DNA from 4 places in the Yersinia mollaretii ATCC 43969 genome. Region 1 is predicted to be linked to each of the others. Evidence: predicted binding sites of a transcription regulator. Region 1 holds the regulator's gene; each other region holds the start of a gene.

Region 1 (7,565 bases):
CGGTAATCTCGATAATCTGGGTGTACTGGCCCGTGACCTGCAAAAAGAGCATAACGTGATTCAGGTTGATTTGCGTGATCACGGTTTATCGCCCCGTTCGCCACAAGTGAATTACCCCGATATGGCGCAAGATGTGCTGGAGTTAATGGACCAGTTGGCGATAGAGAGAGCGATCATTATCGGCCATTCGATGGGCGGAAAAGTGGCCATGGCGCTGACGGCAATGGCACCGGACCGCATTGAAAAAGTGGTCGCCATTGATGTTGCTCCGGTCGATTATCAGGTCCGCCGCCACGACGCCATTTTTACCGCGCTCAATGCAGTGAGTGCCGCAGGGGTGACTCAGCGTCAAGAAGCGGCCCAACTGATGCGTGACTCAATAAAGGAAGAGGGCGTAATCCAGTTCTTACTAAAGTCATTTCAAAATGGCGAATGGCGCTTTAACGTGCCTGCGCTGTGGGATCAATATGAAAATATTGTCGGTTGGCAGCCCATTCCCCCTTGGCCCCACCCTATTTTGTTTATCCGTGGTGAGTTATCGCCCTATATCCAAGATAGCTACCGCGATGATATTGCCCGCCAATTCCCGCAAGCCCGCGCCCATGTTGTTGCTGGAACTGGCCACTGGGTACATGCTGAAAAACCAGATTCTGTCTTGCGGGCTATCCATCGTTTTATCGATGAAAAATCCACGAGTGAAAAAGCATACTGATTAAATAAAACAGAGCGCGCCATGGATGTTGATTAAAAATTATACCTTGGGGAAAAGAAATGTATTTCCTGTGGAAAAATTGTGCAAAAAAGAGTGAATTAGCCCAATCTAATCACAGTAAAGCATTGTCGTTGCTCGGTTGGCTGGGGTATTATGGCGCGCTATAAATTTGCTGCGGTGTTGGGTAGCAAATGCAAATTCAAGCGGCTGGCAGAGAGGTTATTTAATGCGTTCTATCTCTGTTATAAGCTTGGAATGTGTCAACCAAATCATCGAGAAAGGCTATGTTACGCTTTCTGATGTAACTCCCTTGTAGTACCGCTACCTATGGCAAAAGAACAAACGGATCGCACGACGCTGGATCTGTTCGCAGATGAACGCCGTCCGGGGCGCCCGAAAACAAACCCATTATCCCGTGATGAACAGCTTAGAATTAATAAGCGAAATCAACTACGGCGCGATAAAGTACGTGGCTTACGACGCGTGGAACTGAAGATTAATGCCGATGCCGTCGATGCTCTCAACAGTCTTGCTGAGCAGCGCAACATCAGCCGCAGTGAATTGATTGAACAGATGTTACTTGCTCAATTAGCCCACGATCAAGACGGGTTTTAACCCCATCAGCTTCCACGACGGCGTGGCGTAAATACTTACGCCACGCCGTTATTTCTTTATTCCCTTCGTATTTGAAATATCTGGCTAGAAGGTTTCCCAGTTGGCGTTGCTGTCCGCCTTGGTAGCGACCGGAGTCAAAGTTAATGGATTCGCCCGAGGTTTCATCGCCGGTTTTGCCCGTGCATCATCCGATTGTAATTTAAATACCGCCACCGCTCGGTTTAACTGTGTCGCCTGCTCTTCCAGCGAGGCCGCAGCACGCGAGGCCTCCTGCACCAACGCCGCATTTTGCTGGGTCACACTGTCCATCTCTGCCACCGCTTGCCCAACCTGACTGATACCTTTACTTTGCTCATCAGAAGCCGAGGCGATCTCCCCCATCAAATCCGTGACATTAGTAATGGAACGAACGATTTCATCCATGGTGATGCCCGCACTTTCCACCAATGCCGAGCCACTTTTGACTCGGTTGACCGACTCAGTTATCAAACCATCAATCTCCTTCGCCGCCTGTGCACTGCGCTGTGCCAGATTTCGCACTTCACTGGCGACCACCGCAAAACCACGCCCCTGTTCACCCGCTCTGGCCGCTTCCACCGCAGCATTCAGCGCCAGAATATTGGTCTGGAAAGCAATACTGTTAATCACAGTGGTGATATCCGCAATTTTGCGCGAACTGGCTGAGATCTCATCCATGGTGTGAACCACGTCAGCCACCAGCGCCCCCCCTTTTTTCGCCGTTATGGAAGCATTCGCCGCCAATTGGCTAGCATGGTGCGCATTATCAGCATTGTGTTTTACTGTTGCGGTTAGCTGCTCCATGCTGGCTGCGGTCTCTTCCAGCGCGGCGGCCTGCTGCTCAGTGCGGGAGGATAAATCGGTATTGCCCGCAGAAATTTCGGCCGCGCCGTGATAAATCCCATCAGTGCTGCTACGAATAGCCTCGACGGTATTGACCAAACTGGTTTGTACATCGCGTAATAACGGGAAGAGCTGCCCAACACAGTTACGCCCAAAATCGACGATAGGCTGCCCCAGTTGACCAGAAGCAATCACCCGAAAATGTGCACGGATATCATCCAACGGGCGCACCAGATTGGCCAACAAATAGCGATCAGTTGCCAGTAAAATCACCAGACCGGCCACCAACGCAGAGATAAGCGTAATACTGCTCACTTTCGTCAGTTGCGAGAATTGCTCTTTTGCTACGCCAATGGCCTTTGAGGCGGCCTGATTAAACCCCTCGGCAACCGAGCCATATTGGCGGCTTAATGCGGGTACCGTTTTTTTCGCCAGTTCTTGATAAGCGGCCGTATTGTTATCCATTGCCGCCTGATAAAGCGGTGTCACCCCCTGCTCAATCAATCCACTCCACCCATCAATCACCCTAGAGACTAAAGCGGGATCAATCTGTGCGTGGTCGATGGCCTTAAATTCCGCGAGTCGTTTCTTCAGATTTTCCAGTGCAATATTGGACGATTTGAGTTCTTTGTCTGCATCCGCGATGTTGCCGCTCTGACGATAATCTACTGCGCGGGCAAGACGTGTCACCATGCGGAAATATTGATCCGTCCCCTGATTAACTAAAGTCATGTTATCAACCAGCACACTGTTCGCGTTAGACGATTGTGTAAGTTGATTCAGTGATAACAATGTATAAGCAGAGACGCCGCCCCAGAGCAGGCAAAAGGCACCAAGCACCCAAAGTAGCGCGGCTCTGATAGTAATATTTTTTAAAAACTGCATGTTCGTTCCCCTTATATATCGGATGGTTACCGTTAGAGACTCAGGTGTTATTTGATGACCGAAAAGCAATAAAGGACGTTCCATACAGCTAACGACAACTCCTTTCCGGCAAATTTTCATCTGACGGTTTCCCCCTGGCACCGCTAATTGCAACCTTTCAGTTACACAACGGTTATCGGCAATGACGTTATAAGGTTGAGCAACTCACAAAAATTTAATATCGCATAAACTTGATACCCGTCTGACGGGGTTTTCTGGCATTATGCCGCCCTATGAAATGTGTTATATTATTGGGCAGAAAGCGCGATAATCTGCATAACTATTTGAATTTATAAGGTATTAAGTTATATGGCAACTGTAGGCATTTTCTTTGGCAGCGATACTGGCAATACCGAAAACATTGCCAAGATGATCCAAAAGCAACTGGGCAAAGAGGTTGCTGAGGTTCACGACATTGCCAAAAGCAGCAAAGAAGACTTAGAAGCCTTCGATATCCTGCTGATCGGTATCCCAACTTGGTATTACGGCGAAGCACAGTGTGACTGGGATGATTTCTTCCCGACACTGGAAGAGATCGATTTCAACGGCAAACTGGTTGCCCTATTTGGTTGCGGCGATCAGGAAGACTACGCGGAGTATTTCTGCGATGCGATGGGCACCGTGCGTGACATCATCGAGCCACGAGGTGCCGCGATTGTCGGTCACTGGCCAACCGCAGGCTACCACTTCGAAGCCTCCAAAGGTTTGGCTGATGACGATCACTTTATCGGTTTAGCTATCGATGAAGATCGCCAACCAGAACTGACGAATGAACGTGTTGATGCTTGGGTAAAACAGATCAGTGAAGAGATGAATCTGTCTGAGATCACCGGCTAATTTGTTACTGTGGAGGCGCAATGGCGTATTATTATCGTCGGGCGTCTCCGCTGCTTTTCACCCCTTTCACCCTTCTCTGTTAAGCAGCCCACAATTCCACATCTTCATTAGTGAATAATAAAAATAAGTCGCTACAAATTTGTAACGTTATGCGTAGCGGATATAGACTAAAATGATGCTACATCCCCATTCATCAATACACTGCATGATTAATCTGGCAAAGTGTGCAATTATATCTTTGTTAACAACCACGGTTTTCATTTGGGGCTAGCAGTTCTATAATGAGACGCAATTGTAATTATTGCGCCACGGATGTCATAGGCTGAACAGCCTTAATTTGAATCGATAGTAACAGGACTGAATCCGCATGACTGACAACAACAAAGCCTTAAAAAACGCTGGCCTTAAAGTAACACTGCCCCGGCTGAAGATTCTGGAAGTGTTGCAAGATCCGGCGTGCCACCACGTCAGCGCGGAAGATCTTTATAAAAAGCTGATCGATATCGGTGAAGAGATTGGTCTGGCGACGGTTTACCGCGTACTGAATCAATTTGACGATGCCGGTATTGTGACCCGCCACAATTTCGAAGGCGGTAAATCAGTCTTTGAGTTGACGCAGCAGCATCATCACGATCACCTGATTTGTCTGGATTGCGGTAAAGTGATCGAGTTTAGCAATGAAGCGATTGAAACTCTTCAACGTGAAATATCTAAGCAACACGGTATCAAGCTGACCAATCACAGCCTGTATTTGTATGGCCACTGTGAATCCGGCGACTGCCGTGAAAATGAGTCTGCACACGATAAAAGATAATGCCGCGTTATCGCGCTGATCTTATAAAGATTTTAAGCACTGAATCACGTTAGGTTTATTTTTGGCCCTGATAGTGCTATTTAATTATCGGGTTAACATAAGTCCCAGCAAAATGGCCACCTTTCCCGTACGCTCACCTCAGCGGGAGCCGGGTGGTCACTCTTATTGATATCCCGTCATCCCCTAATCTTACATGACATATTTTCGCTGTTTATCATGACTCAGTGATTAGGCTGCCTGCATGAATTTTGACGTAAAAAAACCCCGGCAAGCCGGGGGAAAAACCATCAACTCAACTTCACTTAATTTTGTTTATCGCAAAATAAAGAAAACAGCAGACACAGCGTTTTGAAACTCATCATCACACTTTAACCGGCTCGGCCCGACTACTACGTTTACCATCCGGGCTGGTTGAACGGATCATCACATCACCGCTGACTTTAGGTTGCGCTTTGGCATCATATTGCTGCCATTGCTTACCGCCATCAGTGGAGTACTGGATGATCAAGCCCGGCAATGAGATATTGGCCTCTAATTGACCCGCAACCACCCGTGCTCCAGGTACTGGTAGGCGGTAAGCAATGCCCGCTTTATCCAATTTCGCCAGTTCACGTTGGCCCATAATATTGGCAAAACGCTGCCAATCGGTGTCCAGCGCCTTGGTATCAACCCAATGCGTCTCACCGCCTTTGTACTCGCGGCCCGCTTTATAATCTTGCTCCCATGACGCGCGATGCCAGGCACGTTCCGCCAGTGGTAAGACGCGCGGGAAGATCATGTACTCCATCTGCTCATCAGTGCGGACGGTTTCATTCCACGACTGACCGGAAATACCGTGTACGCCCGGCCACGGCTTATCACTCTTCGCGCTGAAGTGATTGCCATCGCGATCGACAGAGGTTTCGGCGTTTTGCGGCATGTTATCTGGCGCGAAGCTGAAGACTTTAGCCTCGTCGTTAAAACGGGTGGCCCAGTAGTAGCCTCGTTCATTCGGGTTAACTTCATACGGCATGTCGAAGTAGACATAATCCGGGTTGGAGGCTACCACTTCGTAGCCTTTATTGGCCCAATCGTTGATTGAATCAGCGCCGCCCCAGAACAAGGTGTCCCAGAAGTTGACACCAACACGTTGAGTCGCAAAGTCTTTCGCGCCTTTGGCATCTTTCAGGCCATCCTGCCAAGCTTGCATTTTTTCGATGCCATGGGCATTCACCAATTTGCTCACTTCAATGGCGAAGTGGCTGGAGAGATGCTCCACGTCCTGAACTTTGCCTTGCTTGACCATCTCCTGACATACCTGCGACTTGGCCCATGGCTTATCTTCAACACTCTTATCAATGATGCCTTTACCCGGCTCAATCGGGCCATTTTTGTCTTGGAAACCGGCCCCCAGACGGATATTTTTCGCCTCATCACCGCCAAAGTGCCAAGTGGTCAGCGGCATCCCCGCCTCTTTGTGCATCTGAGCCATTTCGCCGATCACTTTATCAACGAAGCGCTTAGAGGAGTCCAGACAAGGGTTCAGGTAGCTTTTGCGCTCATAGAACTGCACGGAGGTAGTATTGGAGTCATCTGTCGGGTCAAGCAGGCGGAACTCATTGGCCTCTTGCTCTTTACCCTGCTTCATCAGATTGTTGTAACGGGCCTCCATGGAGACCACCGCCGCACGAGCATGGGCGGGCATGTCGATTTCAGGAATGACATCAATCTGGCGCGCTTTGGCGTATTTCAGAATTTCGATGTAATCATCGCGGGTGAAGTGACCACTCCCCAGATTATTGCTATCCGGGCCAGACCCCAACTGCGGCAACAAACAGCTGTTTTCAGTCAAATCGTGGCAACGTTTACTGCCCACATCAGTCAGCTCTGGCAGGCCGGGGATCTCAATACGCCAGCCCTCATCGTCGCTCAGATGGAAATGGAATTTGTTCAGCTTGTAAGCGGCCATCTGATCCAGTAAACGCAACACGGCATCTTTGGTTTTGAAGTTACGGCCGACATCAAGGAAGACGCCACGATATTCAAAGCGCGGCGCATCTTTTGCGTCCAATGTCGCTATTTTCTGGCTACCGTCAGTGGGCACCAAAGAGAGAATAGATTGCAGACCATAGAAGACGCCTGTGGGATCAAAGCCAATAACCTGTGCGCCCTTCTCGCCGATTTTCAGCTCATAGGCACCAGAGACCGCTAAATCGCCCTTAAACGCAGCCGGTTGGATCGAGGTTTTTATCGGGAAACCCGCAGCATTCAGCTTCAGGCCGAGCAATTCGAAACGCTGCTGTACCACCTCGGCAGCCGGTTTAGGCAAGGCGCTCAGGTCCAGTGCCACACCTTGGCTCAAATTCACATCTTGCGAGTGAATCTCGACCGCCATTGGGGTCGGAATAATCTGCCCGCGTAAGTTCGTCGCCGTTAATGTTTTCACCGCGTCATTTTTGACGAAACGGGATTCCGGCGTCATCAGCACATTATTATCGTCTTTGGTGCGTTTCCACTGATCGCCCGTAAATTGGGTTAGATATTCGTTGATATCTTCAGTGTCGGTACTTTTTAGCACCTTGGGTTTCGCATCGCCCGATGTGGCATACCAGCGCGGCATAAAGTCAGTGGCAAATAGCTGCCAATACTCACCGGTTATCGGGATTTCAACCGCCTGATTGGCAGGGAAACCGGCGAATTTAGCCGTAGGTTCAATTTTATGCAGGTCACCGGTCAGGTGAGTGATTTTAAACTGATCATTATCTACCGTCAGAATTTGGCGAATGCTGTGGAAGTAAATGGCCCAATCCTGGCCTTTGATCT
Region 2 (7,565 bases), 2.2 Mb from region 1:
TGCATTACAATACAGCATCAGTTTTGGCTCTACCGTTTACGACCAACTGACTAAACTGTCTCAAGATATAAGAGAAATGCAGTTATTAGTCACAGAAGAAAGAATCAGTAAATTATCGGCAAAGCTGACAATACCACTATTTCTCTTTATTCTAATACCTTTTATCGTATTAGTTATATCACCTAGCATTTTGGAGATAATTACCTATGTACAAAATAATTAAAACTGCTATCACTATTACGATCTTTACTGCTCTATTAAGTGGTTGTACGTCTAACAAAAGTATGAGCAGAGATGAATTATCTCATCGTGAGAATATTTTACTTAAAGCAAATAATTACGGTGGGCTAATTACGTTATACCGCAATGAATTAAAATTAAGAGAGGATGACTCAACCAGATTAAAGTTAGCCAATGCCTACTATCTTGCTGGCGATAGTAAATCATCATTATATTATTTGCATCCCATAGTGAATAAAGAAAACGAATCTTTCTATCTATTGCAAGCTAAGAATCTTATCAATAACGATGATACTATTGCTGCCCAACTTGCCGTGAGTAAACTACTCATTATTTCGCCCAATAATGCTGAAGCACATAACTTGAACGGTATCATATTGGCCAATAGTGGGGAGACAGATAAAGCTGGAGCCGCTTTTGACAAATCACGCGCCTTGTTTATTGCTGACGAAACGGCCATGAACAATCTCGCGGTTGTCGCTATGCTTGATGACTGCTATACCGATGCGGTGAGAATACTGTTACCCGCCTATCTGGCAGGGAAAAGGAATCATTTAATGGTGCATAACTTGATATTTTCACTGATCCAGCTAGGCGACATCCAGTATGCCAAAAAGATAATCGTTGCTGAAAAGTTAGCGGAAAATCCTGATGAATTGGTATTAGCGTTGAGTCAGGTAAGCCAACTCAGCCAAGAAAAACTGAGTCATAAAGGAGCCTAATGCACGTGATGAGATTCCGATTTTTCCGCTCAAATACAGGTTCTGTGACAGTTGAATTTTCTATCGTCATCGTCTTGTTTATTTTTACGTTACTGTTCTGTTCAGAAATAGCTCGTTTGTTTTATATCTCTGCCAGTCTGGATCTAGCGGTTTCAGAGGCAGCAAAGTCAGCCAAAAATAAAGAGCAGAGTGACAGTAAAGACTATCAGACACTATTCCGTGAAAAATTAATTATACATCAAGGTGTTTTGGGAGCTTTTATCACAGCAAACAATGCTGTTACCGCGAATGTAAAATTCAGTAATACCATATCAGATATTATTAATAACAATATGAAGTCGACAAATAGAAATGAAACATTGGCTAGTTATACAGTACGTTACACTTATAAGCCTATTTTTTTTCCCATCCCCTCTCTCTGGGCTAATAATTTATTATCTCGCGAGGTGATTTTTGTACAAGAAAATTAATCATAATAATTTTATTCTCAACCGCTGTGGGGCCGTCATTGTTGAGTTTGTTTTTGTGGTTTTCATTATCACTCTGCTGATAAAGGTGTTGATTACCGTCGCAACACACCAATCAACTGTCGGTAAATTAGATCGTATCTCATACTCTATCACCGGAATCGTCAGGGAACGAGGAAGATTATACGGGGGTAATGAAAAACTATCTCAAGCACAATATAATGAATTAACAGCACTGACTAAAAAGATGCTATCAGATTCCGGATTGTCCAACAGAAACGTTACGATGAAAATAGAGAGTTTAAGTTTTGCAAACGCTACGGGGTTAAAAGAACCCGATACCCATAATAGTCCAGAATATTATTCAGGCAGCTGTAAACCAACCCGATCACTCAAAGATATGGCACAATTATCACCCTACAGTAACTCAGGCCAATGGGTTCCTCTGTATCAGGTGACATTATGCTTATTGCCTACAGCATCTTGGTACAACACACTCTTTAACCAAGGGGGAAACTCGATTCCTATAAAATCATCAGCAGTGACTATTGAGCGCTAACAGCTAATCTAGATGGATATTATGTATAGGATATTTATGCTAAAAAATAGATCTATTCTCCGTAAATACGGCTTACTCTCTCTCTTTATTAAAAATGACAAAGGGGCGATTTTGTTGCCTTTTGTTATATTCTTACCTATTTTTATTGGTCTGCTATTTCTGTCATTTGAGATTTCACAATTTTTACAAAAAAAGGCCAAACTCTCTGATGCTATTGAGCAAGCGACACTCGCTTTGACTGTTGAGAATAATGATATTCCTGATGCGAATCAGAGCCAGAAGAACCGTGATTTGGTCACTCATTATGCGACTGCCTATTTGCCGTCAGAGAAGTTTTCAACGCCCATAATCGATATTAGCAATAATAAGGGTCATCTGCTCTACAAAGCAGAGACAACCATGAGTTACCCGGCCCAGTTCTTAGCCAACAGCCCGCTCGCGAATACTAAAATAAGCATAGCCGATAGTGGGGCCGCCAGAAAAGATGTGGCAGTAGGCCCGTCGGAACTCACTGATGTAGTGTTTGTGGTGGATTACTCATCCTCAATGATAAATCCTTTTCATGGAACTTATGGCAGTAGATCAAAGATAGATGAATTAAGAGATATATTTTACAAGTTGAACGGAAATATATTAAAAAATGACAATATCAACACTATCGGATTTATCCCGTTCTCGTGGGGAATTAAAAAGATTGTAGGCACTGGACAGCAATCTAAAACATACTGCCACTTTCCCTACGCACCTATAAAACATAAATCCACTGGTGATTATCTTAGGCAATACACTGCATCCAATTTAAAACAATTTCTAGCACCTGAAAATTTTAATTATGTTGATAACATTGAATATGGAGAACTCAGCAATAGAAACAATAGGGTAAACTATCTTAAAATAAAAGATGAAATAAGTCACAGCAAGTCAAATTTAGCTAATGAATTTATGATTAAGACTCACTACATTAATAAATATTATATAATAAGCAACATCCTGACAAGTAATATTGATTATGATAAAACAATTAATTTAATGTCTAAGAAATATAAATCCATCGATATTCCTATTGATGACGTTCTTGATGGTAATATTTGTTTGAGTTCTTCAACCACTTATTCTCTGGAGTTTAATAAAGTTAGTGATGAAAGTATCACTGAATCTCTTGCAACAGAACCAGTCGGCCTGACACTAGTCAGTTCTGGAATATTAGCCGCCAATAATTTGTTCAAAGAAGCCAATGATAAAAACAAAAAACTAATGATCGTTCTTTCTGACGGCGAAGATTCAGATAATACCACTACTTTTGATAAGGACGGAAATTTAATAGCAGTTGATGATTATATTAAGAATGATGAAGATAGAAAACCCTTTCGGATTACTAAGAATCTTATTGACAAAGGAATGTGCGAAGCCATTGCGGCTAATAAAATTAGAATGGTCTTTATTGCTATTGGATATACACCTGTGAACGATGCTTACTCACCGACTTATATTGATTGGGAGAAGTGCGTCGGCAAAGATAACTTCTATCTGGCAAAAGATGCCCATGAACTGGAGGCCGATCTTCAACAAGCATTAGGAGGGGAGAATATCCGTGATGTGGGCCGTAATACGCCTAAACATTGATCTCAGGCGCGGTCGCATTCACCACCGCGCCTGTTGCAGGCTATTTAGCGCCACCAGCTTCCATACCGACTAATCCCACCTTGAGATAACCTGATTTACGCAGCGCATCCATCACGCTCATCAAGGTTTCATAATCCACCACTTTATCCGCTTGGAAGAAGATGGTGGTCTCTTTGTTGGATTGGGTCACTTTATCCAGTGCCATCGCCAGAGAATCGCGATCAACCTGTTTGTCACCGACATATAACTGGTTATCCGCTTTCACCGTCAGGAAAACCGGCTTCTCTGGCCGTGGTTGCGGCACCGCTGAAGATGCCGGGAGATCCACTTTGATATCAACCGTGGCTAATGGTGCTGCCACCATAAAGATAATCAGCAATACCAACATGACATCAATGAAAGGCGTCACGTTAATTTCGTGCAATTCGCCACTTTCATCGAGGTTATCATTCATCCGCATCGCCATAAATCACCCCGCACGCAATTGGTGAGGTTGCTTAGCGGACTTTGCTTCCGTGCGGCTGCTCAGGTCAAGGTCACGGCTTAACAGCAGTAACACCTGCGCCGCAACATCACCCACTTGCGCACGATAAGAGCCAATCAAGCGAGCAAAAATATTGTAGATAACCACCGCAGGGATTGCCGCAACCAGACCTAATGCAGTTGCCAGCAGGGCTTCAGCGATACCCGGTGCAACAACCGCCAGATTGGTAGTCTGCGAATGGGCAATGCCGATAAAGCTGTTCATGATGCCCCAAACCGTACCAAACAACCCGACAAAGGGGGAGATAGCGCCGATAGTGGCCAGGAAACCATTGCCTTTGCCCATTTGGCGGCCAATCGCGGCGACCCGACGCTCTAAACGGAACGCCGTACGCTCTTTAATGCCATTGTTGTCATTCGATTCTGCCGACAGCAAACGCTCGTTCTGCGCTTCACGCAGCAATAGGCTGCTGATGCTATCTGGGGCAAAGACCTCTGCACGCTCGGATGCGGTATCCAGATCGGTGACGGCACCAATGACTTCATGCTCTTGTAGTAAGCGGCGACGGGCGCGGAATAGTTCGGTGCCCTTGGAGAACAGAATGGTCCAAGTGACGATTGACGCCAACACCAAACCGATCATGACACCTTTAACCACCACGTCAGCATGTTGATACATTCCCCAGACAGATAAGTCCATCGCCAGCCCTTGTGGGGCGGGGGCCGTTATCGGCTGAACCATGGGAGCTGGGCTTGCTTCAGCGTTTGCTGCGGTAGCAGCCACGGAGGTAATTTCTGGTGCAGGTAGTGGTGTCGAGGTTGCCGTTGTTGGTGTCGTCACGGATGAAGCCACTGCACTGCTGTTGCCGGGTGCTGCTTGTACATGGCCCGTTAAACCCACCACCAGCAATAGTGCCATCACGCCTGTCATCACTCGGCCTTGCACGAATGATCTATCTTTAATCTCTTTGCCAGCTGTTTTCACGCTGTGCCTCCACCCAATATGCATATCAATTTAAGGACGAAATCAGGGGCCGATCATACCAAACAAATGGGGGATTGATAGTAATTATCATTAGTGTTTACGCCGATTTTTTGAGAAAAAATGAGAAATCTCCGGATATCAGTCACTACGCGGCTTAATGGGCAGGATTGAGCGGCTAGCTGTACAGCGGGAGTGACATTAATTGTAAAGTTGAGAAACCGATTGATTGAGTGCCATCATCTCTGCTCAGGATGAAATCTCCTCTCGCCGATGATTCCTTAATAAATCTCCCATTTCGCAACTTTCGCAGCATTTTCCTATGATTAACCCATAGAAAACAGCGGGTCACCCTCTTGAGTTTTTTTCATGCTAAAAGCTGCGCTCAGGCCACAACCATCATGTTAACGTAAGAAATAATTTCCCCTATATATGCTGGCCAATGAATCGAGGGCATAGCTGATAAGAAGGTAACAACGAAATCATGTCTGCAAATAAACCCACCACCGAAAAACTGGAAACACTGCTGGTCAGCGCGGGCAGAAGCAAGAAATTCACCCAAGGCTCGGTCAATACCGTGATTCAGCGAGCATCGTCTCTGGTTTTCGACTCCGTTAAAGCGAAAAAACAGGCCACCATTAATCGGGGAAATGGCGCACTATTCTATGGCCGCCGAGGCACCCTCACCCATTTCTCCTTACAAGAAGCGATGACTGAACTGGAAGGAGGCGCGGGCTGCGTGCTCTATCCTTGCGGAGCTGCCGCGATCAGCAATGCGATTTTATCATTTGTTTCAGCGGGCGATCATGTGCTCATGACCGGTTCAGCCTATGAACCGGCTCAAAGTTTCTGCGATAAAATTTTATCGCGCATGAACGTCACCACCACCTATTTTGATCCGACGATTGGCGCTGGGATAACCGCCCTGATTACACCAGAAACCAAAGTCGTTTTCCTTGAGTCCCCCGGCTCCATCACCATGGAAATACAGGATATTCCGGCGATGGTAAAAGCGATCCGCGCCGTCGCACCTGAGATGATCATCATGATGGACAATACTTGGTCGGCCGGTGTGCTGTTTAAAGCATTGGATTTCGATATTGATATCTCGATCCAATCAGGGACGAAATATATTATTGGTCACTCTGATGCCATGTTGGGGATCGCAGTGGCGAATGCCCGATGTTGGGAGCAACTACGAGAAGACTCTTATTTGATGGGGCAGATGGTCGATGCGGATACCGCCTACCTTGCCAGCCGAGGGTTGCGCACCCTGAGCGTTCGCTTAAAACAGCATGAGAAAAACAGTATTGAGATTGCTCACTGGCTGGCTCAGCGCCCAGAAGTGGCGGCGGTCTATCACCCTGCACTGCCGAGCTGCAAAGGTCACGAGTTCTATCTGCGTGACTTCACGGGCTGTAACGGTTTGTTCTCCTTTGAACTCAAAGAGGAGTTAACACAGTCGCAGTTAGAAGCTTATCTCGACCACTTCACCCACTTCAGTATGGCCTTCTCATGGGGCGGTTTTGAGTCCTTGATTCTGGGCTATCAACCCAAGGATATCCGCGCCATTCGCCGATATGAGGCCGAAGGAATTAAAGGTACGTTATTCCGTCTGCATATTGGTCTGGAGAGTGTTCAAGATTTGCAAGATGACTTGACGGCAGGGTTTGAGCGCATTAAAACAGTGCAATAACGGGTTCTGATCTTCATGCGCGGTCGCAATCTCCGCGCATTAATCCTCTCTTACAAAAATAGTATCAATGGCGCGTATATATCCCCTCAAAAATTCAGTTATTGAGGATAAGATCAATGTGGTTCAGCGCCAATGCAGATACACTAGGTCGGTCCCCACCAATATGAGTTCTGACAAAGATGAGTCCTTGCAGACCATATCCTCACACGATAGGCAAACAGGAATAGAAATGGATGTATTACGCGAAATCCTTCATGCCTTATGGCAGCAGGATTTTAGTAAACTTGCCGACCCGAATGTGATTTGGGTTATTTACGGCATTCTCTTTACCACCCTATTTTTAGAAAACGGTCTGCTGCCGGCTTCTTTCCTCCCCGGTGATAGCTTGTTGCTATTGGCGGGGGCATTAATTGCCAAAGGCGTCATGGGATTCTTACCCACCATGATCATTCTGACCATTGCGGCCAGTCTCGGCTGTTGGCTGAGTTATCTGCAAGGGCTGTGGTTAGGCGATACCAAAGTGGTCAAAAGGTGGCTATTACAGTTACCGGTGCATTATCGTCAGCGCGCCCACACCCTATTTGTGCGCCATGGTCTGGCGGCCCTGATTATTGGCCGTTTCCTCGCTTTTGTCCGCACCCTGTTACCCACACTTGCCGGGATTTCGGGCCTGAATAGTGCGCGTTTTCAGTTCTTTAACTGGCTCAGTGGGTTGCTTTGGGTTGGCAGTGTTGTCGGGTTGGGCTTTGCCCTCAGCCAAATCCCCTTGGTTAAGCATTATGAAAATCAAGTC
Region 3 (7,565 bases), 2.2 Mb from region 1:
CACCACACTGGTGGTCTATTGGGTCGGCGCGATGGGCGGCGGGCGAGTGAATCCTCTGCGCCTGACTCTCTCTGGCGTCGCGATTGGCGCGGTATTAACCGGCATCACCTCCGGTATCTCGCTGACTCATCCGCAGGTTTACGACAGTGTCCGCTTCTGGCAAGCCGGTTCGCTGGATATCCGCAACATGTCGGTGGTGACCGCCGTCGCCCCGGTCATTTTACTGGGTTGCCTTATTGCCCTGTTACTGGCGCGGTCGCTGAATGCCATGCATATGGGGGAAGATCTGGCAGCAGCCATTGGCGCGCGCATTGCCCGAACCCAATTTTGGGCGGTGATCACCATCACGTTATTGTGTGGTGCCGCGACTGCCGCCGTCGGCCCTATCGCCTTTATTGGCCTGATGGTTCCCCATATTGCTCGCTGGATCGTCGGGCCAAATCAAGCTTGGATTCTGCCATTCACGCTGGTAATCACACCGATTCTGTTATTGGTATCCGACATTATTGGGCGCTTTTTGGTGCCGGGCGAATTACGGGTTTCCATCGTGACCGCATTTATTGGCGCACCGATCCTGATCTGGCTGGTGCGAAGTAACAAAAGGATGACCACACTATGAAGTCTGCCACATCCGCGTGGCTATTGGGTCGTTCCGATGGCCCGATAAACTTACGTGTCCGGTCACGCAGTTTGCTGGTGGGCGGCCTGTTATTGCTGGCCTGTTTACTGGGCGCGCTGCTGGCGTTAATGGCGGGCACACTGTCGCTCTCCCCCGCACAAGTGGTCAGTGCTCTGTTCGGCAAAGCCCACGGCACCGTGGATATTATCGTCAATCAATGGCGCTTACCCCGTGCCGTCATGGCGCTGATTTTCGGGGCGGCGCTAGGAATCAGTGGCGCGATATTTCAATCATTGGTACGCAACCCATTGGGTAGCCCTGACGTTATCGGCTTCAATGTGGGTGCTTACACTGGCGCACTGGTCGCCATCACTTTGTTTAATGGCAACTATTTTGAGATTGCCAGTAGCGCACTCGTGGGGGGCTTACTCTCCGCCATGGCGGTCTACTTGCTGGCCTATCGGCAGGGGATTCAGGGCTTTCGGCTGATTATTGTCGGCATTGCCATGAGTGCCATGTTGACCGCCTTCAATACTTGGCTGACGATCACCGCGTCGCTGGAGTCCGCCATGACGGCGGCGGCTTGGGGGGCGGGTTCGCTCAATGGTCTGACGTGGGCAAAAGGTCTACCTTCAGTGCTGTTTATCGCCATTGCTATATTGGCCGCGATGCTACTGAGCCGCCGTATGCCGCTGCTGGAGATGGGCGATGATGCCGCTGGCGCGTTAGGGGTTCCGGTGGAGAGAACGCGCTTGAGCCTGATGGCGATTGGCGTGATTCTGATGGCTGCCGTCACCGCCGCTGCGGGGCCGATCTCCTTTATTGCCTTAGCCGCACCACAAATTGCACGGCGTCTGGCGGGAACATCGTCAGTGACGTTAACCGCCTCAGCATTGATGGGGGCGCTACTCCTCATTGCGGCAGATCTCTGCGCCCAACACCTGTTTTTACCTAATCAACTGCCGGTCGGGGTTATCACAATCAGTATCGGCGGGCTGTATCTTATTTGGCTTTTAATCCGGGAGTCCGGACGATCATGAGTATTGTTAACCCAGCGAGCACCACACCCCGTTTGCAGGCTGATGCCCTGACTCTGGGTTATGACGGCAAGATAATTAGCCAAAATTTGAGTGTCGCCATTCCCGACGGCGAGTTCACGGTGATCGTCGGCCCCAATGCCTGTGGCAAATCGACACTGCTCCGCGCCTTGAGCCGTTTGCTGAAACCGCTGGCGGGTCAGGTGATTTTGGATGGCAAGAATATCGCCAGCATTGATACCCGGCAGGTTGCCCGCCATTTGGGTTTATTGCCGCAAAGCTCGCAAGCGCCGGACGGCATTACCGTGTTGGATCTGGTGGCGCGGGGTCGCTATCCCCACCAGAAGCTATTACAGCAGTGGACACAGGCCGATAAGCTGGCCGTCAGTCACGCGATGCAAGCAACGGGCGTCACTGAACTGGCTGATAGATCAGTTGATGCCCTATCTGGCGGGCAGCGCCAGCGGGTATGGATCGCCATGGTACTGGCACAGCAAACCCCGCTACTGCTGCTGGATGAGCCAACTACCTATTTGGATATCGCCCATCAGATTGATTTGCTTGAGTTATTCAGCCACCTTAATCAGCAACACCACCACACGTTGGTAGCAGTTTTGCATGATCTCAACCACGCCTGCCGCTACGCGACTCATATTATCGCCATGCGCGACGGGCAGATTGTGGCCCAAGGTAAACCGCGTGAGGTGATCACCGCTGAGTTGGTGGAGCAGGTGTTTGGTATGCCGTGTTTGATTATTGATGATCCGGTTTCGGGGACGCCGTTGGTGATTCCGAGGGGGAGGTATAAGGGTTAAGGCTCAATTTGGTTTTGATTTAGGTTTCAGTTTCAGTTTCAGTTTCAGTTTCAGTTTCAGTAAATCAGATCGGATCAGGTTTCGGTTGATATTCGCTCGGTGCTTACTTGACCTCCCCAGCCTCAACCGAGTCGGGCCGCAGGGCGGCGGCCCAACACCCGCGCCTTGCGCGGAATATTGCCCTGCGGGTAAACCTCCCACGTCTTTCGGGCTGACGAGCCAGCGCGATTATTGCCTCTTCGAGGCTACCCTTCGGGCCAACGCAAGCGTTGTTCAAAACTGCTTCGCAGTGTTGTCGCATCCATGCTCAAGCGCGCTTTTCGCGGGCGTCCATGCCCGCTCACTCTACCCTCCATCCTCGTCGGCAATATCTCTGATTGCGCTTAAGGTCAAAAGAGAAAGGCAAAATCAAAACTGGGGTTTTGACCTTGGTGTTAAAAGCACATTTGAGCTACCGAGTGAAGAATGAAGGTAGGACGTGAGGCATGGATGCCGAGCGAGCCGTGCTTGAGCAGGAGCGAATCACGGCGTTCCGTCAGCGTAATGATGAGCGAGGGTACCCACGAAGTGGGCAAGCGATACGTGCGCTAGCGCGGGGATTCCAAAGGGGTCACGCGCTTGTGACCTCTTTGGCGGTTGGAGCATCGGAGGCCAAGTGAGCACCGATCTCATGTCAACCGAACCAATCACCGAGTCGATTATCAACCGAAACCAGATCCGATCTATTGCGGAGGCCAAGTGAACGGCGATCTCATGTCAACCGAACCGAGCGCCTGAACAGAATATCAACCAAACCCTGATCCTAGTAATCCCCCTAATCCCTCAATTAACCCCCCTCGCCAGCAAAGCGAATCATGCCCCCCGCTATAAACCCGATACTGCAATCGATGCCCCGCGCGGCGTAGGGCTTCACTCATCACTTCATTGACCTGATAAATCACAGCCTCGTAGCGGCCTGCTTCCATAAATATATTCAATGGGTGATTAGCCCCCAGCCCCTGCAACACTTGATCGGTCAACCAGCCCTGATGCTCTGCCGTTTCCGCTGCCAACATCCTAAGATTGTCGACATCTGGCCACCAGAACGAACCCGATTGACTCAGCACACAACCAAAACGCTGCGGCCAGTGTAATCCGGCATATAACGACGCCAATCCGCCGAAGCTTTGCCCCGCCACGACAGTGCGGGAGGCCAGTTCAGTAAAGGGTTGCAGCTCGGCCACTTGCGGTAGGAGTTCCGTTTGCAGCGCCTGCCAGAAATTCGGATTGCAGGGCAGTTCCTGCGAACGATGCGCTTGGTCAATGATATCTATCAACACATACACCGTGGCAGGTAGGCGGCCAGCGGCAGTTTCATTATCCAGCACGCCAAATAGTGGCTGCCGCTGCGCCCAATACTGGCCATCCAGCAAGATAGCCAATGGCCGATCAGCCAGATTTTTAGCGCCATTATTGCTTTTGGCCCCGCGCGTAGAGTAAATCCACACATGGCGACTGTTGCCCAATAATGGGCTGTGCCATGTGATCAGTTGCAGCCGTTGCGGGTCCGGCGGAAGTGATTGGCCCGCATCAATCGGTTGCCAAGCCGTCTGTGGCAAAGCATCGGCTAAATGCACCGCCGAAAGCGGCTTACCCCGATAGCTGGCATGGGCGGCAGTCAAATTTAGCGGGTCGTTTTCCGCCAGCTCCATCAGTGAGAGCCACCCATTGCGCTGCGCCAGACGCCGCTCCTGCGGGCTGCCTTGCGGTAAATTCAAACTTTTCTCGGCGGGGGCGGGAATAAAACTGTAGCTGCCGCGAAAGTCAGATGCCACCTCCGCTTGCCAATACCAGACATCCGTCTGCCCCAACCGCTGGAGGGTTTCAGGGTTCACACTGTGGTGATCAGTCACCCCGTTGACGTCGATATAGACCCGGCTAAAAACCGCGTCACTCGCCTTGCCCTGCCGATCGCGCCAGAGAAATGTCAGTTTAACTTTGCCCTCGCCCGCCGGTTCTGTCAGCGGCGTGCCCCACTGTGCAATCTGCTGCCACCAGACATCACTGCCTGCCATGGGGGAGTTCAACAACTGCTGACTGTCTGGATGGTGTTTCGCCACGCTCACAAGCGGTCCTTTTTTAGTCGGCTCAAACTAGGTAGGGATATGATACAAATCATATTGAGAATCATTATTGATTACAACACCCATAGATCAGTGTAATTTCTCTCGCTCGCCGACCCTTGATTAAAGAAAAGTAAATTTTTACCACGATTTACGCCATTTCGGCCCTGGATTTGAAAAAAAATAGAATATATTCAGCACACTAACTTTTTCGCAACCTTTCTGCCCAATCTGCATAACCGGACAAAACCATTCTAAAAACAGGGGGATAGTCCTATACTCGCTGACAGCATGATTTCATACCGCCACTCATTCAGGTAAAAAATGCCAGCATTCAGGGGAACAGCACAGCTTATGCATCGGATGCGCGCTAGCAAGAAGCGCATGTGCGGTCTGCTGCTGCTTGCCTGCTGGTTGATCCTCAATGCGCAATTGGCCGTTGCCAGCCATCAATGTGATATCACCCCTGCCGCCTCGCCCGTTTTTACTCAGCACCAAGGGCATTTGCAGAACCAGATGCAAGATATGCCATCGATGGCGGAAATGCCTCATGGTCAGGCGCAAAACGCCCTGTGCGAAAAGCACTGCATCCCTGACTCGGTGCAGTCTGACAGCGGCATGTTAGTATTGGCAGCCCTGCCGACTAATACAGAACTGGTGCTGGCAGATGTGCAGCAAAACCCGCGCATCCATCGCCTTGACTGGCAGACGCCCCCCATTGTTGGCCCCCCCACCGAGATCGTTTTCTGCCGATTTAGAGAGTAGATCCAGACAGAGTTAACCGCATTTTTCAGGCCGCCTTCGTGCGGTGTATTGCGCTTATTTTATGTTCTGGAGTGATTCCTATGAGTTCCTTATCTACTGCTACCTCCGCGATGGCGGGCCTTCTGTTCTGCGCTGGGATTATTTTCTCTGCACCTCTGTTCGCCGCGACTGAATCCATGACCGACAGTATGCCGATGTCCCACCATCATGGGGCAATGATGGCAGATGCTCCCGCCACTGATGCCGATAATTACCACTCTCGCGGGCAGGTGAAAGTCTGGAGCGCCAGCAGTGTCGCCATCGCCCACCCTGCCATTCCGGCGCTGAACTGGCCACCCATGACCATGACTTTCGATCTGCCAGAAAATCTGGTCGCAACGCCATTGCCCGTCGGCGCGCTTGTCACATTCAGCTTTCGCCAAACCCCTCAGGGCTATCAGTTGACCGCCATTTCAGCGCAACAGCCGTAAGGCGGGAGTTACCATGAACTCATCACTTCATCACCCATCGCAGGGGCGGCCCACGGCTGCATGGCGTTTAAGATTTGCCCACGTGTTGATGGCGGCGGCGCTCAGCTTGCCCGCTGTCGGTTACGCGGCAGATATCACGCTGGAACAGGCGCTCACCTCCGCAGAGCGCTATTCGGCTGAACTCTCGGCCAATCAGCATCAGGTCAATGCGTTGGAGAATATGGCCAGTTCCGCCACCCAACTCCCTGATCCCAAACTAAAGTTCGGCATTGAAAACCTGCCGGTTGGCGGCAGCAATGCGCGGCGCTTTACCCGCGAGGGCATGACCATGCAGCGCGTCGGCATCATGCAGGACTATATCAGCAGTGATAAGCGGCAAAGAAAGGCCGATACCCTAAGTGCCGAAGCGCGTAAAACCGCAGCGGGCAGCGAAACCATCCGCACTCGGCTGCAAAAAGAGGCCGCGCAGGCGTGGCTGGATCTGGCCTTAACTGAGCAGGCCGTCAGCGCTGCCAAAGTGCTGGTACAGGAGAGCGAAAAACAGGTCGCGCTACAACGAGCGGGGGTGGCCAGCGGTGGCGCACTCCCCAGCTCAGTGCTGGATGCCCGCCTGACACTCTCGGCCATGCAGGACAGATTGACGACTGCACAGCGGGATGTCGCCTTGGCGCAAACCCAACTGACCCAGTTGACTGGCATTGAGGTCAATCACATCAGCGGCTCCTTGCCCCACTTCACCCGCCTACCTGCCGAGATCACCCTCTTGCGCGAGGCCATCAATCAGCACCCGGAAATCTTGCTCGCCAGCCGTGAGGCGGATGTCGCCAAAGCCCGCTCTGCCCAGTCCGCCATTGCTGCCACCCCCGATATTGGCATTGAAGTTTATTACGCCAAACGGGCGGACGAGTATGAGGATATGGCGGGCGTGATGGTGACGGTCGATCTGCCGCTGTTCCGCTCACAGCGTCAAGACAAAGACTACGCCGCTGACGTCTCGCGATCGATGGAGGCCAACGACCAACTGACCTTACTGACCCGCGATCATCGGGCGCAGCTTGACACGCTATTGGCGCAATATCAGGCTACCCAGCAGCTATGGCAACGGCAGACAGAGGAAGTATTACCGTTGCAAAAACAACGGGTTAATTTGATGATGGCACAATATCAGGCCAATAAAAGTGACTTGAGCAGTGTACTGGAAGCGCGGCGCGCCCTCCTCGATAGCCAGCTCAACGCCAGCAATGCCGCCAGAGAGTTAGCCCGCACTTGGGCCGCCATCCGTTATCTGACCCCGCAGGAGAGCGCGCAATGAAAAAACAACTGAGTTTCACCTTAGTCGCCGTCGCGGTGGTCAGTGGGCTGACTGGCTATCTATTAGGGAAACCCACGTCCCAACCCCCTGCTGCTGTCGCAACCCACGCCGATGCCGCAGCAGACAATAGCCGCACCGTGCTCTATTGGTACGATCCGATGTCGCCCGGTCAGCGCTTTGATAAACCGGGTAAATCGCCCTTTATGGATATGGAGTTGGTACCGCGCTATGCCGGAGAGAGTGCTGATGATGGCGGCGTGACCATTAGCGCCCGCCAACAGCAAAATCTGGGGGTTCGCACCGCACCCGCTGAGATGCGCTCACTCAACTATCACCTCAATGGCTATGGCACAGTGGCGACTGATGAACGCAGCGTGCAGGTGATCGCCGCGCGAGCTAACGGCATTATTGAGCAGTTGTATGTGCGCGCCAATCAGCAGCCCGT
Region 4 (7,565 bases), 500 kb from region 1:
GCGCAATTTTGCTGCCCAGTACCACACCGCCGCCGCGCTTATTCGGCACGTAAGGGATGTCGTCGCCCATAAACCACAGCACGGAGTTGGTGGCAGACTTACGGGAGGAGCCGGTGCCGACCACGTCACCGACATAAGCCAGCGGGAAGCCAATTTTGTTCAGCTCTTCAATCTGTTTGATTGGACCAACACTGCCCGGCTTATCAGGGTGAATGCCTTCACGGGCATTTTTCAGCATCGCCAGCGCATGCAGTGGGATATCAGGGCGCGACCAAGCATCAGGAGCCGGAGACAAGTCATCGGTGTTGGTCTCACCGGTCACTTTAAAGACGGTAACCGTGATTTTCTCTGCCAGTGCAGGGCGGGAGAGATACCATTCGGCATCGGCCCAAGATTGCATCACTTTCTTGGCATGGGGGTTACCTGCTTTGGCTTTCTCCTCCACGTCGTAGAAGTTATCAAACATCAGCAAAGTGTGAGACAGCGCTTTGCCCGCAATCGGAGCCAGCTTTTCATTATCCAATGCATCAATCAGCGGATGAATATTATAGCCGCCCTGCATGGTGCCAAGCAGTTCAATCGCTTTTTCAGCATTAATCAGTGGTGAGTGGGCTTCGCCCTTGGCGATGGCCGCTAGAAAACCGGCTTTTACGTAGGCTGCTTCATCAACACCGGGTGGTACACGGTTGATCAGCAGATCGAGTAGAAATTCTTCTTCGCCCGCAGGCGGATTTTTTAATGATTCAACCAGCGCGGCCATTTGTGATGCATCTAATGGCTTGGGGACGATACCCTCAGCAGCACGCTCGGCTACGTGCTTACGGTATTCTTCTAGCACGACTCTCTCCTCGCTTTAATTATCATATATTTTGCCAGGCTATCTGTTGCCACCAGCCATCATCACTGAGGCAGTAAGTGTAGGGTAAGACGCCCAGTTTCGCTCAGCCAGCATACCAGTATTTGAACTCAGTGTTAATTCGTTCACATAAAAGCAACATTAAATTTTTGCTGAATCGTTGTGCGCAGAGCATTCACCTGAACTATTGATAACCGCTCTCAACTCGCCCGTCGCAACAGTGTTTTATCAGCAAAACGGATCCACATAATAACCATAGCTAATGAATGGATACCATCTCTCTCTCAGTATCTCGTGCTTTCGGTTGGACTTTTAGGGCGAGGAGTGACGAATAGAAGATATTATGGCGATAAATGAAACAGAAACAGCCGATAATGACTGTTTCTGTTTTGACGAAAACCCAATGCCCAAAATAATTGGGGTTGCAGGTAGGCACTAACCCCCCTGCGGCCCCAAGTATGCAGGGGATTTAGAATTGGGTATTCAAGCTCACAAAGAATGTCCGCCCCGGCTCATTGTAGGTTGCCGCCCCAGCGCCGGCGATACCCGCGACACTCTGGGCATTCCCCGCACGGAACTGGCGTTTGTCGAACAGGTTTTCAATCCCAGTGGTCACGCTGACATTCTTGGTCACGGTGTAGCTGCCACTCAAGCCAAAGATGGCATACGGGCTGACTTCATTAAGCGCCGTGCCTGTGACTGGCAGCCCCTGATAGTCATATTTCTTCGGTTTCTGGCGGCCATACCACGTCACGGTTGAGAGCAGTGAGAAATCTTCCGTGGCCTGCCAGCTCACTGAGCTGTTCAAGGTAAACTCTGGGGTGATCGATAAGTAATCGCCAGTGGTTTTATTCTTCGATTCAAGCATATAGGTCAGATTGCTGCTCCACTGTACCGTTTCGGTCACAGGCACAGTCAGGTTACCTTCTAGCCCTTCAACCAACGCCTTAGGCACGTTTTCCCACTGGAAAATATCGGAGTTAGCATACGCGCCGCTCCCACCGCTGGCGGTGCCCAAAGAGACCAGACCCGGCTCAATTTTATTGCGGTAGTCATTACGGAAATAAGTGACACCGGCAATAATGCCGTCATTGTTATGGAACTCAAAACCAATCTCTTTGTTGACACTGGTTTCCGTTGACAGTGAGTCATTCCCCATCAGGTAGCAGCTACCGCCACCGCCATAGCAGCCCTGACCACGGCTATATAACAAGTAGTTAGGGTTAGTTTGGTAGAGGTTGGGCGCTTTATAGGAGCGGGCAATCCCCATTTTCATGGTGAAGTAATCACCCAGTTCCTGCGACAAGTTCAGCCCAGGGCTCCAGTTGCTGCCTGCGGTACTGTGATGATCAAAACGCAGTGCTGGGGTGAGCATCGTGGTATCAGTCAGCTCGATGTTATCTTCGACAAACAGCGAGGCGATTTGCGCCGAAGTGCGGGTATCGCGCCCGGTTCCGGTCAGGCCGCTCACATTGCCGCCCTCGGTGGTGGTTTGGGTGTTGGAGGTGGGATCATTCATTTTCTGATCATTCCACTCCGCGCCCACCGTCAGTACCTGATTGACGCCCCATTCAAATGGCACGTTAACTTCGGAGTGAGCCAGATAATTATCCAGTGTGATGGTGCTGAAATTGTTATTGGAGAATATGCCCTCCGTCCCGCCCGCCAGTCCTTCATTGATCCGCGAGTTGCGGGTCTCTTCATACTGGATATAAGAGGTTGAACTCACGCCGTTATCCCAAAAACCACGGTGGGTTACCGAGAAGTTTTCGCGGTACATGCGGTTAGTTTCAGCGCCGTATAGGCTGCGAACAATGGCGTTACTGTTGGTGTTTTGTGTATCACCGGCATAAATGTTGCCCTGACGGCTATAACCCGCCTCAAACTCCAGTGATTGGCCCTTGGCGAAGTCCCAACGCAATAAGCCATTGATATCTTTATTGCGTACCCCTTCACGGCCCGCTGGCAAGGTGCCCACCTGATTACCGGTTCGGGCTGATTCATGGCCTAAGTTGATATCCCAGTCATCGGCATCCGTTTTATTGTAGCCGCCGTATAAGCGGAAACTGACGGAATCACTTAGCGGTCCCATCAAGCTGAAGTCGGTACGACGAGTCGCCCCCTCTTCGCTGTGCTGTGGCTTATTCATGTAAGCATTCCAGCTACCGTGCAGCTCTTTGTCCGGCTGTTTAGTGATAATGTTCACCACGCCACCCGCCGCCCCGTTGCCGTAACGCGCGGCTGCCGGCCCACGTAGCACTTCGATTTTTTCAACCATATTCGCCGGAACCCAGTTGGTATCACCACGGGTATCACGTTCGCCACGCCAGCCATAGCGCACCGCATTTCGGCTCGAAATCGGCATCCCATCGACCATAATCAGGGTGTTTTCCGGCCCCATGCCACGAATATCAATTTGGCGATTATTGCCGCGCTGGCCGCTGGCAGAGTTACCTGAGAGATTCACGCCGGGCATGGTGCGGATAATTTCCGACAGATCATTCGCCGGAGGGCGTTTGCGAATATCTTCTGCGGTGATCGTCGAGGCACCCAGTGCTTGACGGACTTGCTGCTGAGCGGTCACCACTAGCGTATCGCCCGTGGTGGCCTTATTATCAGCGGCCGTCGTTGTTGTCGCAGAGTCGGTTTCCTGCGGCGCTGCCGTGGGTGACGATTGAGCTGGCGCGGTGTCAGATGCCGTTTGGCTGGTGACTTGAGTTTGCGCCCAGAGTGGTGTTGAGAGACAAATGCTGATCAGACTCGCTAAGGTCGTTAGCGAGCGCCCTTGCCATTTTACGTTCATTAAACTTTCCCCGATGCAAAAGCCCACAGCAAATGTCAGCAGAGGAAAATCTCTACCAATCTATTCATGGGGCAGCAAAAACGAACAAGATTGATAATTATTTTCATTATCAATTCATGCTGCCAATTGTTACATTTGCAATCAAAGAAAAGGTTTGTTTAAACGGCAAAGCTGTTTGTTGTAAAGTCAATGTTGCCATCAGGTCAATCGAGTCATCATGTCAATGTCAGTGGAGAGCCATCATGCCGGCAGTGAAGAAAAATAAGTTACGCAATGTCTCCCCCTCATCCAAACCGATTTATCGTGACCAAATTATGCAGCAATCGAATTTGGTCGCCAGCGACTATCAGTTGAGCGGGGCGAAGTCATTGCCCACTGACCCGGTGTTATTTGGCGATTTTCAGGTATTGCGCCTCAATCCACATCTCATTTTACATACCGCTAATGTCACCAATCTCTATGACATCAAGACACAAAATCAGCTCAATCCGGCGCTAAAACTGGCGATTGTAGTCAATGGCAGCGCACATATCTCCTTTGGGGGTAAGCAACTGCATTTGCAGGAAAAAGGCGATGCCTCGCTGGTATCACTCACCGAAAGCACCCTCTTTACCCGCCACGGCAAAAATAACAGTCACGAGCGCACCCTAACACTGACTTTTGACCGCGAGTGGCTGTATGGCGATTTGCTGCCACAGGATGGCGCGTGGGACACACTCTACAACTTTACTCAGCAGCATCTGGCGATCCATTTATGGCAGCCCTCGGTGCAGGCGCGGGCTATCGCCCAGCAAATTGCCAGCGCCCCCCCTTACAACACCCCGCTGGCGCGTTTGCGCTGTGAAACGCAATGCATCGGCTTGATTATTGAAGCTTTTAGTTCACTGGAGCAACAAGTCCAGCAACGGAATAGAGTGGTCTTGCGGGGGCTAAATCGGATTCAACAAGTCCGTGACTGGCTGGAGAGTGGTGAGGCTGACCATCTATCCATGAGTCAGTTGGCTCAATCCATCAATATGAGCCCAAGCACCTTGCAGCGGCGTTTTCGTGAGAGTTATCACATCACGGTATTTGAGTATTTACGCCATTGCCGATTGAAGCGCGCCATGCTGGCGTTGAAAAAAGAGGGGGTCAGTATTGATCAAGCGGCGACCATTGCGGGATATACCAGCCCGGCTAATTTCGCCACAGCGCTACGTCGCACCTTTAATATCTCCCCCAGCCAGTTACGAACGGGGCACTACCTTGATCTGTAAAACCGCCTGAACACTCGCTTTTAAGCCAAAAAAACGGCCCCTGCAAAGGAGCCGCTTCAATTTTTACACTTAAAAACTCTGCTTCAGCAAAAAGAGCTTATTTCTTTTTCGCTTTCGGATTCGGCAAGTCGGTAATGCTACCTTCGTAGATTTCCGCCGCCAGACCCACAGATTCATGCAGTGTTGGGTGAGCATGGATGGTCAACGCGATATCTTCCGCATCACAACCCATCTCGATTGCCAGACCGATTTCACCTAACAGCTCGCCGCCGTTAGTCCCGACAATAGCACCACCGATGATACGGTGAGTCTCTTTGTCGAAGATCAGTTTAGTCATACCATCTGCACAATCAGAGGCGATAGCACGGCCCGATGCCGCCCACGGGAAGGTGGAGGTTTCGTAGCTGATGCCTTTCTCTTTCGCTTCTTTCTCAGTCAAGCCTACCCATGCGACTTCAGGTTCAGTGTACGCAATGGATGGAATCACTTTCGGATCGAAGTAATGTTTCATGCCCGCGATAACTTCAGCGGCAACATGGCCTTCGTGAACACCTTTGTGTGCCAGCATTGGCTGACCCACGATGTCACCGATAGCAAAGATGTGTGGCACGTTACTGCGCAGTTGCTTATCCACGTGGATAAAGCCACGTTCGTCAACTTCAACGCCCGCTTGGCCCGCATCCAGCAACTTACCATTCGGTACGCGGCCGATAGCCACCAGAACCGCATCATAGCGTTGTGGTTCTGCCGGGGCTTTTTTGCCTTCCATCGTGACGTAGATACCATCTTCTTTGGCTTCTACCGCAGTCACTTTGGTTTCCAGCATCAGGTTGAACTGCTTGCTGATACGTTTGGTGAAGACTTTCACCACGTCTTTATCAGCCGCTGGGATAACCTGATCCGCCATTTCGACGACATCAATTTTAGAGCCGAGCGCGTGATAAACAGTGCCCATTTCCAGACCGATGATCCCGCCGCCCATCACCAACAGACGCTCAGGAACAGTTTTCAGTGCCAATGCGTCAGTTGAGTCCCAAACACGTGGGTCTTCATGAGGAATGAATGGCAGTTGGATTGGACGAGAACCAGCAGCAATAATCGCGTTATCGAAGGTGATCGTGGTTGGGCCATTTTCGCCTTCAACCACTAAGGTGTTCGCGCCGGTAAATTTACCAAAACCGTTAACCACTTTGACTTTACGGCCTTTAGCCATACCTGCCAAACCACCAGTTAACTGATTGATCACTTTCTCTTTCCAAACACGGACTTTATCAATATCAGTTTTAGGCTCGCCAAAAACGATACCGTGTTCAGCCAGTGCTTTGGCTTCTTCAATCACTTTAGCGACGTGCAACAACGCCTTGGAAGGGATACAACCCACATTCAGGCAAACGCCACCGAGCGTAGAGTAACGCTCAACCAGAATGGTTTCTAAACCTAAATCCGCGCAACGAAAAGCAGCAGAGTACCCTGCTGGACCTGCCCCAAGTACCACGACCTGAGTTTTAATTTCAGTACTCATCATGACCTCTTAATTGTTTGTCCGGCGGATCAGACACCATTTTTTAGGCTAATTAATTGCATAACGCCCGCATCCACCGTGACGCTTGCACCGCGTGCAGTTTACAGAATTGTTAATAACCTGAAAAGCCGCATCACGTGACGAGGGTCTCAACAACCTTGTCGACTTATGTAAAAACAAGGCCGGCGCGAGGCCGGCCTTAGCGATTACATCACCAGACGGCGAATATCGGCCAGCATGTTATTGATGATGGTGATAAATCGCGCACCATCAGCACCGTCAATCACACGGTGGTCGAAGGAGAGTGACATCGGCATCATCAGACGCGGCTGGAACTCTTTACCGTTCCAGACTGGCTCTATCGCAGACTTGGAGACACCCAAGATAGCCACTTCCGGCGCATTAACAATCGGCGCGAAGTGAGTTGTCCCGATACCGCCCAAGCTGGAGATGGTGAAGCAACCGCCCTGCATTTCGCCAGCGGTCAGCTTGCCATCACGAGCTTTCTTGGAGATAGCCATCAGTTCACGGGACAGTTCAGTGATGCTTTTCTTGTTCACATCCTTGAATACCGGAACTACCAGACCATTTGGCGTATCTACCGCGACACCGATGTTGATGTACTTTTTCAGCGTCAGCTTCTGACCATCTTCTGACAGTGAGCTGTTGAAACGTGGCATCTGCTCGAGAGCAGCAGCAACAGCTTTCATGATGAACACCACCGGGGTGAACTTCACGTCCAGCTTACGCTTGGCAGCTTCGTCATTCTGCAGCTTACGGAACGCTTCCAGATCGGTGATATCGGTTTTGTCGAAGTGTGTCACATGAGGGATCATGACCCAGTTGCGGCTCAGGTTCGCACCAGAGATTTTCTGGATACGGCCCAACTCGACCTCTTCGATTTCACCAAATTTGCTGAAATCGACTTTCGGCCAAGGCAACATGCCCGGCAAGCCACCGCCTGAGACTGCCGGAGCAGATTCAGCGCGTTTCACCGCATCTTTCACGTAAGCCTGAACGTCTTCGCGCAGGATACGGCCTTTACGACCGGTGCCTTTGACTTTCGCTAGGTTAACGCCGAACTCACGAGCCAAGCGACGGATAACCGGAGTCGCATGCACGTAAGCA

What was found. Region 1 encodes Fur, which represses iron uptake genes when iron is present. Its sites were predicted from a motif close to ATAATAATGAGAACNACTATCAA; they were not measured.
Region 2: a site for Fur is predicted at 5,154-5,176, ahead of exbB (tol-pal system-associated acyl-CoA thioesterase). Genes of this name have one in related genera too.
Region 3: a site for Fur is predicted at 4,625-4,647, ahead of fes (enterochelin esterase). Genes of this name have one in related genera too.
Region 4: a site for Fur is predicted at 3,750-3,772, ahead of HRD69_RS09235 (TonB-dependent siderophore receptor). Genes of this name have one in related genera too.

The regions. Positions count from the first base shown of each region.
Region 1 is NZ_CP054043.1:2,583,367-2,590,931, reverse strand. Features, by position in the region: gene ybfF (esterase) at 1-712, shown strand, start outside; gene ybfE (LexA regulated protein) at 1,040-1,327, shown strand; gene HRD69_RS11445 (methyl-accepting chemotaxis protein) at 1,412-3,073, opposite strand; gene fldA (flavodoxin FldA) at 3,422-3,949, shown strand; gene fur (ferric iron uptake transcriptional regulator) at 4,317-4,763, shown strand; gene HRD69_RS11430 (beta-N-acetylhexosaminidase) at 5,125-7,565, opposite strand, start outside.
Region 2 is NZ_CP054043.1:415,364-422,928, forward strand. Features, by position in the region: gene HRD69_RS01775 (type II secretion system F family protein) at 1-223, shown strand, start outside; gene HRD69_RS01780 (tetratricopeptide repeat protein) at 207-962, shown strand; gene HRD69_RS01785 (TadE/TadG family type IV pilus assembly protein) at 962-1,432, shown strand; gene tadF (tight adherence pilus pseudopilin TadF) at 1,416-1,988, shown strand; gene HRD69_RS01795 (pilus assembly protein) at 2,025-3,611, shown strand; gene exbD (TonB system transport protein ExbD) at 3,652-4,077, opposite strand; gene exbB (tol-pal system-associated acyl-CoA thioesterase) at 4,081-5,079, opposite strand; gene metC (cystathionine beta-lyase) at 5,561-6,772, shown strand; gene HRD69_RS01815 (DedA family protein) at 7,002-7,565, shown strand, end outside.
Region 3 is NZ_CP054043.1:395,041-402,605, forward strand. Features, by position in the region: gene fepD (Fe(3+)-siderophore ABC transporter permease) at 1-619, shown strand, start outside; gene fepG (iron-enterobactin ABC transporter permease) at 616-1,659, shown strand; gene HRD69_RS01700 (ABC transporter ATP-binding protein) at 1,656-2,471, shown strand; gene fes (enterochelin esterase) at 3,257-4,525, opposite strand; gene HRD69_RS01710 (hypothetical protein) at 4,928-5,338, shown strand; gene HRD69_RS01715 (copper-binding protein) at 5,419-5,808, shown strand; gene HRD69_RS01720 (TolC family protein) at 5,822-7,120, shown strand; gene HRD69_RS01725 (efflux RND transporter periplasmic adaptor subunit) at 7,117-7,565, shown strand, end outside.
Region 4 is NZ_CP054043.1:2,081,629-2,089,193, reverse strand. Features, by position in the region: gene acnB (bifunctional aconitate hydratase 2/2-methylisocitrate dehydratase) at 1-838, opposite strand, end outside; gene HRD69_RS09235 (TonB-dependent siderophore receptor) at 1,326-3,659, opposite strand; gene HRD69_RS09230 (helix-turn-helix transcriptional regulator) at 3,902-4,915, shown strand; gene lpdA (dihydrolipoyl dehydrogenase) at 5,013-6,437, opposite strand; gene aceF (pyruvate dehydrogenase complex dihydrolipoyllysine-residue acetyltransferase) at 6,644-7,565, opposite strand, start outside.